4 regions of the Streptomyces sp. NPDC014623 genome follow, and region 3 is predicted to be linked to each of the others. Evidence: riboswitches for the same ligand, from Rfam matches in the RefSeq annotation. Region 3 holds a riboswitch; each other region holds the start of a gene.

Region 1 (2,192 bases), on a different contig from region 3:
CACTCATCTCGCCGACCGGCTTCCCCATCAGGACGACCTGGCTCGACCGGTCACCGCCGGGCTTGAGCAGCACCGGGTTCATCAGCGCGGACGGCTCCACCCGGGCGGCCTGCGCCTGCATCGCCTGGGCGCGGCCGATCTCCGCCCCCTCCCGGGTGACGAACGAGTTCAGCGACATGTTCTGCGCCTTGAACGGCGCGACCTTCACCCCCCGGCGCACCAGCCACCGGCAGATCCCGGCCGTGACGACGCTCTTGCCCGCGTCCGAAGTGGTCCCCGCGACCAGCAGTCCGCCGCTCATCCGGCTCTCCGTCCCATGGCCAGCCGCCCCGCCGCGCACACGGCGAGGGCCAGCACACTCACCCGGCGCGACAGCCGCACCGCGCGTTCGATGTCCGTGACCCGCACGTCCCGGCCGGCCTCGCCGTTGAGCACCGGCCGGTGCTCGACCCGCCCGCCGTACGCGAGGGTGCCGCCGAGCCGTACCCCGAGCGCTCCCGCGAACGAGGCCTCCACCGGGCCCGCGTTGGGGCTGGGGTGCCTGCCCGCGTCGGCCCGCCAGGCCCGGACGGCCTCGCGGGGGCGCCCCCCGGCGGCCACGGCCAGCACCGCGGTGAGCCGGGCCCCGGGCCAGCCGGCGACGTCGTCGAGCCGGGCCGAGGCCCAGCCGTAGCGCCGGTAGCGGGGCGACTTGTGCCCGACCATCGCGTCGAGCGTGTTGACGGCCCGGAAGCCGACGAGCCCGGGCACTCCGCCGAGCGCGCCCCACACAAGGGCTCCCACGACGGCGTCGGAGGTGTTCTCGGCGACGGACTCCACCACCGCACGGGCGATCTGCTGTCCGTCCAGGGCCTGCGGATCGCGGCCGCACAGATGCGGCAGCCGCTCCCGGGCCAGCTCGATGTCCCCGGCGGCCAGTGCCCCGCCGACGGCGCGCGCCTCGCGCCCCAGCGAGGTGCCCCCGACGACCGACCAGGTGGCGGCGGCGGTCAGCGCCACGGCGGCGGCGGGACGGTTCCGTACGGCGCGGGCGGCCAGCGCGGCGGCGCCCGTGGCGCCGCCGGCGCAGACGAGCGTGTGCAGGGCGCCCCAGCCGCGGTGATCGCGCCACAGCCGGTTCTCGGCGCCCGCCGCGGCGCGCCCGAAGGCGGCGACGGGGTGGCCCCGCCGGGGATCACCGAGCAGCAGGTCGCCGACCAGGCCGGCGGCGGCGCCGTACGCGAAGATGCGGTCGGCTCGCACCGCTCAGCCGGCCGTCGCGCCTCGACGGGGCTTCGAGGCAGGTGGTGCAGCGACCGACACGGGGCAGCCAGGCATGACGTATGTCCTCACTCAGGGTCCGCGCCCTGGTTCGACGTGACCGGCGACGAGAGTCTCCTGGCTCCCGGATCCGCAGTTCCCCCCCGGCCTTCCAGTCCGCGGTGGCGGACCGTGACTTCCGTACGGAGGCTGCTCCCCGGTGACAGTGGCGGGACCGCGCCGGACTCGCACCGGCTTCCTCTCCTGTCGCCGTAAACGGCTCCGGCAGTCCACCATGCCCCACGAATGCCCGTCAACCTGCCGTTGACCTGCGGGGCTTCGGTGTGCTCAGACGCACACCGGGCCGGACACACGTGGTGTGTCCGGCCCGGTGGGTGTCCACGTGGGAGCGGTCAGGCGACGATCAGATAGATCCCGTACGCGACCGCCGCCACGCACAGCCCGAAGCAGGCGTACGCGCCGGTGCGCACCAGGACGCCGGCACCGCCGGCCCCCTGCGCCGTGGGGACCTGCTTCGCCAGGCCCGTGATGCCGAGGGTGAAGAGGCCGACCAGTGCGACGGTGACCACGAGGCTGACGCCGAAGACGGATGCGAGAGCTGCCCAGTCGATGTTCATGCGGATCTGTCCTTACACCGTGGCCGGGTCGGCCGGGGTTCCGGCCGTGGGAACCGGGGCCGGGATGGTGGTCTTGAGGTCCGGCGGGAGGGTACCGGCGGGCGGCGGGCTGACCGCCGAGATGGCGGTGGTGACGATGCCCGCGGGCTCGGTGTCCGCGTTCACGTTGGTGTGGTCGACCGGCTTGCGGCGCGACAGCAGCCAGATGGCGGCGGAGCCGGCGACGAGGATCACGGCGACCACCGCGACACCCCAGGGGCCCTGCTTGGTCAGGAACTCGGCGCCCGCCCCGATCAGACCGGCGGCCGGCAGGGT
Region 2 (2,192 bases), on a different contig from region 3:
GAGCCGGGCGTGGCGTACGGCGATCCCGGCGACCCGGGCGGCCCGCTCGGGATCGGCGACGTATGCGGGCAGGCCGTCCTCGTCGATCTCCTTGAAGGAGAACGGCACGGTGATCAACCGGCCGTCGAACTCGGGGACGGCGATCTGGGTCGCCGCGTCCAGCGGGGAGACGCCCTCGTCGTTCTCCTCCCAGGCGGCCCGCGGGCTGGTGAGGCAGAGCGCCTGGAGGACGGGCACGTCGAGGCCGGTGAGGGCACCCGCGTCCCAGGACTCGTCGTCTCCGCCGGCCGACGCGGTGGCGGGCTTGGTGCCGCCCGCGGCGAGGACCGTCGTCACGATGGCGTCGGCGGCGCGGAGTTCGTCGATGAGCTCGGGCTCAGGGGTGCGGAGCGAGGCGACGTACAGCGGGAGGACGCGGGCGCCCGCGTCCTCCACGGCCGTGCAGAGCGCCTCGACGAACGCGGTGTTCCCGCTCATGTGGTGGGCGCGGTAGTAGAGCACCGCGACCGTCGGCCCGGTGACGTCCCCGGCGGTCCGCTCCAGCGGGCCCCACGCGGGGGCGGGGGCGGGCGCCTCGAAGCCGTGACCGGTGAGCAGCACGGTGTCGGAGAGGAAGCGGGCCAGCTGCTCCAGGTTGGCGGGGCCGCCGTGCGCGAGGTAGGCGTGCGCCTCCGCCGCGATGCCGATGGGCACGGTCGACGCGGCCATCAGCTGTGCGTCGGGGGCCTGTTCGCCGGTGAGCACGACGACGGGCCGGCCGGTGGCGAGGACCTGGTCGAGGCCCTCCTGCCAGGCACGGACACCTCCGAGGAGACGTACGACGACGAGGTCCGTGCCCTCCAGGAGCTGCGGCAGGTCCTCGACGGAGAGCCGGGACGGGTTCGCGTAACGGAAGCCGACCGGGCCGCCGGAGGCGCGGGCGCTGAGCAGGTCGGTGTCGGACGTCGACAGGAGCAGGATCATGCGGCGTCAGTCCTTCCCCGGGGTGTCCACGCCCCAGGCGGTGTCGGATTGGGGGTCTCCCCCGCTCGGGCGGAGCCGAGCTCGGGGATGGGAGTTCCTGACTCGCACGGCCTGGGGCCGGGCTCACAGTGGCGGGACCGCGCCGGGATCTCACCGGGCTTCCTCCCATGTCGCCGTATGGCGATGGCGGACCCAACGGACCGCCGCTAGGCATAGTAGGCGGCGGGTGGGGGGTCCTGACCAGACGGCCCCCGCACCGGCCGGGACCGGGGCCTGCCCGGGCGGCCCGCGCACCGGCCGGGAGAGGTGGTGTCCCGCAGGTCACAGTGACCGTCAGGATGCGACCCGGTCACGGTCGGTATGCTCGCCGCCATGCCCGCCTCCTCCCTCCCGTCCCGGTCTCCGGGTGATGCGTGTGCCCGGAGCAGCGATGACGCCTGTCCCGGTGCGCTGCGCCTGCACCGGGCGGATGACGGTGCGCTGGCGCGGATCCGCATACCCGGCGGGGTGCTGACGCCCCGGCAGGCAGAGGTGCTCGGGCATGCCGCCGAGCGCTTCGGTGACGGTGAGCTGCATCTCACCTCCCGTGGGAACGTGCAACTGCGCGGGCTCGGCCCGGACTGCGGCGCCGAGCTGGCCGGGCTGCTGGACGAGGCCGGGCTGCTGCCCTCCGCACGTCATGAACGGGTGCGCAACATGGTCGCGTCCCCCCTCTCCGGGCTCGACGGCCTCGGTGCCGGTGACGTCAGACCCTGGCTGACCGGACTGGACAGCCTCCTCTGCGCGAGCGACCGCGCGACGGCGCTCTCCGGACGTTTCCTGTTCGCCCTCGACGACGGCCGCGGCGACGTGGACGCCCTCGGCGCCGACCTCACCCTCCTCGGCCACGGTGACGGCGGCGCCCTGCTGCGCATCGGCCCCGGTGACTCCGTGCTCCGCGTGCCCTGGGCCGACGGGCCGCGCGCCGCGCTGATCGCCGCCGAGGCCTTCCTCGACGCGGCCCGGGGGCCCGGCGCCTGGCGGGTGAAGGACCTGCCGGACGGTGCGGCGGCAGCGCTGCCCGCCGAAGTCGTCCGCCGGCTGCGACAGGCCGGCCTGACGGTCGCCCCGCACCACCACCCCCGCCCCCTCGGAGCCCAGCCCCCCGCCCCCGGCCCCGTGCCGGGCAGTCACCGCCACCACACCGCGCTGTCGGTCGGCGTGCCGCTGGGCCGGCTGGACCGGGCTCA
Region 3 (2,192 bases):
CTGCGCCGCCGCGCGGCACGTCCCGCACAGCTATCTCGAAGGAGCACTGTCGCGCCATGACACGTACCGGCGGATTCCAGGACGATGACTTCTGGACCGAGTTCCACGACTTCCTGTTCACCGGACAACGCCACACCCAGGCCGAAGAACTGCTGGACAGTTCACCGCTGTTGTCCTTCCGGCCAGGGGCACGGGTGCTGGACCTGTGCTGCGGCCCCGGGGTTTTCGCTGTTCCCCTCGCCGACCGCGGCTACGACGTGACCGGGGTGGACACGAGCCCGGCCATGCTGGAGCGCGCACGCAAGTACTCGGCCGACGCGGGGGCACCCGTCACGTACGTACAGGCCGACGCGCGAACGTACGAGCCATCGGGTGGCTTCGACGTCGCCCTTAACATGTTCACCTCATTCGGGTACTTCGAGGACCCTGCCGACAACACCCGGGTACTCAGGAACATGCACAAGTGCCTGGTGCCCGGCGGGACCCTCGTACTCGACCTCGCGGGAAAGGAGTTGCTGGCGCGCAGGGTCACCCCGCCCAAGGTCGTACAGCGGGGGGACGACCTTCTCGTGCAGACCGACACGGTGCTGGACGACTGGGCGAGACTGCGCAGCGACTGGGTGCTCGTTCGAGGGGACCGCGTGACGCGTGCCACTCTGGTTTGGTTCGTCTACAGCGCCGTGGAGCTGCGCCGGATGGCCGAGGACACCGGGTTCAGCCGCGTGGAGATCTTCGGGGGCTTCGACGGCCGCCCCTACGACCATGACGCGGAGCGACTGATCCTGCGGGCGACCCGGGAAGGGTGACACGGGGTGGGGTGCGGGGTCTCCCCACCGCACCCCCTTACGGCTGGGCCTCCGCAGAACGTAGTATCGCCAGGTCATCGCCGCGACGGGAGACAGGAAGCCGGTGAGATTCCGGCACGGTCCCGCCACTGTGACTGGAGAGTCACCCTTCCGCATACCACCGCGCGCCGCGCGGAAGGCAGGAGGAGAGCTACTCCAGGAGTCAGGACACTGACCCGTCGCGGGCCCGATCCGAGGAGCGCGGACTCCCCAGGAGGCTCTACGTGTACAACGCCATATCCGATTCCCCGCAGTTCCCCTTCCTTGGGAGACCACTTGCCCTGCGGGTCACCGCAGCGGTGTCCGTGTTGGCGGCAGTCCTGCTGACCGCGGCCTGCGGCTCGTCCGGCGAGACCCAGCGCAATCACAAGGCTTCGGGGGCACCGCACCAGGGCTTTCCCGTCACCATCGACAACTGCGGGGTGAGGACGACGTACGACGCACCGCCGAGGCGGGTGGTCACCATCCATCAGCACCCGGCGGAGCTCATGCTCGCCCTCGGTCTGAAGAACCGCATGGTCGGCACCGCGTTCCCCGACTCGGTGGTTCTGCCTGAGCTGCGGAAGGACTTCGAGGCCGTGCCGGAACTGGCGGAGAGGGAACCGTCGTTCGAGACCGTCCTGGACGCCGAGCCCGATCTCGTCTACGGCGGCTACGGCAGTGCCTTCGACGAGAAGGAAGGCCGCTCCCGCAAGGCGTTCACCGACGCTGGTATCGACACCTACCTCAACCGCGAGTACTGCGGGAAGAAGCAGGTGACCATGAGGGACACCTATGACGAAATCCGCACCATCGGCAAGATCTTCGGAGTCTCCGACCGTGCCGAAAAGTTGGTGTCCACGCTCAGGGACGAGGTGGACGAGGCCGCCTCCGCTGTCGAAAGTGAGCCAGAGGTAACTGTCTTCGTCTACGACAGTGGCGACAAGACCGCGTTCACCGCGGGCGGCAAGAGTCTGGGAACCGAACTGATCCGGCTGGCCGGCGGCAGGAACGTGTTCGCGGACCTCGATGGCGTCTTCGGTGACGTCTCCTGGGAGCAGGTCGTGGACCGCAAGCCGGAAGTCATAGCCATCTACGACTACGCGGGTGCCGGAAGCGTCGAGCAGAAGAAGAAGTTCCTTCTCGCCCAGTCGGCGCTCGCCGACGTACCCGCGGTGAAGAACGAACGGTTCGTCGTGCTGCCGCTCACCGCCACCTTGGTAGGCATTCGCTCGGCCTATGCGGTCGGCGACCTGGCGGGCGGCCTGCACCCCGACGCCCTCCGGTGACGCCGTCCGCCGCACACTCCCCCACCGGCCCGGCCGTGCGACATCCGCCTCAGCAGACGAAGCGGCCGGCCCCGAAGGC
Region 4 (2,192 bases), on a different contig from region 3:
TAACGCTTGTGCCGGACGGCGTCCAGATTTTTCGTGGCGGGGTTGGACTCCAGGAACTCGATCTTCTTCTCGGCGCTCTCGGCCGTCTGCGACGTGCGGGTCAGGTCACCGATGACCAGCACGTCGGGGTCGCGGTCGGCGACCGTCTCCCAGTTGATCTGCGGCCATTCCTCGTGCGTGTCGTCGAAGACGTTCTTCGCGCCGAGTGCTTCGGTGATGATGCCGGGGGCGCCGCAGCAGCCCGCGAGGTAGGGAGCCTCGGCGTTGGCGAACCAGTAGAGCAGGGTGGCGTCGGACGCGTCGATGTCCGCCGCCGCCTTGTCGATGCGGCCTTCGAGGCTCGTGATCAGCTTCTCGCCCCGCTCCGGGACGCCGAACACCTCGGCCAGGTCGCGTACCTCGCCGTAGACGGGATCCATGGTCAGCGGTTCGGTGCGGGAGCCGTCGCTGCTGCCGTGGTTGTCCTTGCCCACGCAGTCGGCGGGCGAGAGGTACGTCGGTACGCCCAGTTCCGCGAACCGGTCACGGGATGCCACACCTCCCTTTCCCAGGGTGGATTCGAACGAGGCGCTGACGAAGTCAGGTTCCTCGGCGAGGACCTTCTCCGAGGAGGGCTGGTTCTCGGCGATCCGGGGCACGGTCGCTTCGTCCTTCTCCAGTCCCTTCATCACGGGGTCGGTCCAGGTCGCGCTTCCGGCGAGCCGGCCGGCGAGGCCCAGGGAGAGCAGGATCTCCGTCGATCCCTGGTTGAGGGAGACGGCGTGACGCGGTGGCGCGTCGACGGTCACCGTGCGGCCGCAGTTCTCCAGTGTCACGGGGAACCCGGCGGCTGCGGCCTCCCGTGTCTCGCCGTCGGGGGGGCTCACGCCACCGCCGCAGGCCGTGAGGACGACAAGTCCCGTGATGAGCAAAGCGGTTCGGCGTACGGTGCTGGTTATGCGCGGCACGGATTCCCTCGGCGTCCCAGGGCTCATGCGCGAAGCCCGCTACGGTGTTCCGCTCCCGGTACGGAAACGGTTGCCAGCAGGTCTTCGGACTCGGGTTCGTCCGGACGGGGCGCCTTCCCGGTGCACCCGAGGGTGTCCCAGTGGCCGTGGCCCCGCCCGTCCCCCTCACCGCTGCGCGTCAGCTCCGGATTCTCACCGGATTCCCTGACTCCACGTGGAGTGTGACTGGCGCCTGCAAGCTATCACGCGGCCTGTCGGCGCCCTTGGGGGGCCTGCCGGTACCGAGGAGGGCCGCTCCTCCGTACCGGCAGGCCGTCGGACGGGTCAGCGCTTGTGGTGAACCGATTCGCCGCCGCCCGTCTGCGGCTTCCCGCACCGGCGGGCGCACACGGACGCGGTGCCCCAGTAGGCCAGCAGCACGGTGCGCAGACCCAGGATCTCCAGGCGCTCGCCCAGGCGCCCGCACACCGTCCGTTCCCTGTTCGCCGTGCTCATCGGGTGGCCTCCGGGCCGGTCTTCCAGGGGCCCCGGGAGTCGTCGTACGCATCCGCGTACCCGGCTCCGGCGATCGGCCAGTCGGCGAGCAGTTCCTCGGGCAGGGCGAAGGAGTCGGCCAGTTCCGGGGCGTGGGCGGCGACAGCCGCGATCAGTTCCTCGGCAAACTCCGGCAGGGCGTCGACCTGGTCACCGCTCAGGAGTCCGGCGGCCAGCAGATCGCCGCTGTTACGAGCCACCCACTCGACGGCGAACAGCCGCTCCAGCTCGCCCATCCGGTCCCGGGCCGCCCCTTCGGGCAGCGCGGCGCGGGCCTCGGCGTACGCCTCTGCGGCCTGCCGGTACGCGAAGGCCTCGACGCCGCGCAGGGCGGGGCCCGAGGCCGCGTTCCACCGCCCGAGGGAGTCACTGTCGGGCGCCCTCAGGGCGCGGGTCCTGGCCCGTGCGAACCAGATGTCCTGGACCGAGGCGAGGAGCCGGCCGAGGAAACGCGGGTCGGTCAGGTCACCGGTGCCCGGGTCCCGGTCCGGGGCGCTCTCGCTGCCCGGTTCGGCGGCGAGGAGCATGTCGGCCGCCACCTTGACGCAGAGGGCGATGTTGTCGCCCTCGGCGGTGATGGCTCCTTCCACGCCCGTGACGAGTTCGGTCATGCCGTTGTTCTCCAGCAGCGCCTGCGCGCCGCAGCGTTCGCGGCTCTCGACGATCACCTCACGGGCCCGCCAGGTGATCCATGCCTTGGCGACGTCGACG

What was found. Region 3 has a riboswitch for cobalamin ahead of ACF1FZ_RS27100 (ABC transporter substrate-binding protein). Riboswitches for the same ligand answer to the same signal wherever they lie in the genome.
Region 1: linked by a shared signal. The riboswitch ahead of ACF1FZ_RS32095 (cobalamin biosynthesis protein) and the one ahead of ACF1FZ_RS27100 (ABC transporter substrate-binding protein) in region 3 are both predicted to bind cobalamin.
Region 2: linked by a shared signal. The riboswitch ahead of cobN (cobaltochelatase subunit CobN) and the one ahead of ACF1FZ_RS27100 (ABC transporter substrate-binding protein) in region 3 are both predicted to bind cobalamin.
Region 4: linked by a shared signal. The riboswitch ahead of ACF1FZ_RS15770 (ABC transporter substrate-binding protein) and the one ahead of ACF1FZ_RS27100 (ABC transporter substrate-binding protein) in region 3 are both predicted to bind cobalamin.

What each region holds. Positions count from the first base shown of each region.
Region 1 is NZ_JBIBZU010000029.1:50,694-52,885, reverse strand. It holds gene ACF1FZ_RS32100 (cobyric acid synthase) at 1-301, opposite strand, end outside; gene ACF1FZ_RS32095 (cobalamin biosynthesis protein) at 298-1,242, opposite strand; cobalamin riboswitch at 1,371-1,502, opposite strand; gene ACF1FZ_RS32090 (hypothetical protein) at 1,653-1,877, opposite strand; gene ACF1FZ_RS32085 (anion permease) at 1,890-2,192, opposite strand, start outside.
Region 2 is NZ_JBIBZU010000009.1:180,186-182,377, reverse strand. It holds gene cobN (cobaltochelatase subunit CobN) at 1-963, opposite strand, end outside; cobalamin riboswitch at 1,035-1,175, opposite strand; gene ACF1FZ_RS17030 (cobalamin biosynthesis protein CobG) at 1,324-2,192, shown strand, end outside.
Region 3 is NZ_JBIBZU010000019.1:104,509-106,700, reverse strand. It holds gene ACF1FZ_RS27110 (MFS transporter) at 1-60, shown strand, start outside; gene ACF1FZ_RS27105 (class I SAM-dependent methyltransferase) at 57-806, shown strand; cobalamin riboswitch at 861-1,040, shown strand; gene ACF1FZ_RS27100 (ABC transporter substrate-binding protein) at 1,070-2,113, shown strand; gene ACF1FZ_RS27095 (FecCD family ABC transporter permease) at 2,149-2,192, shown strand, end outside.
Region 4 is NZ_JBIBZU010000008.1:205,928-208,119, forward strand. It holds gene ACF1FZ_RS15770 (ABC transporter substrate-binding protein) at 1-974, opposite strand, end outside; cobalamin riboswitch at 1,005-1,192, opposite strand; gene ACF1FZ_RS15775 (hypothetical protein) at 1,272-1,442, opposite strand; gene ACF1FZ_RS15780 (acyl-CoA dehydrogenase) at 1,439-2,192, opposite strand, start outside.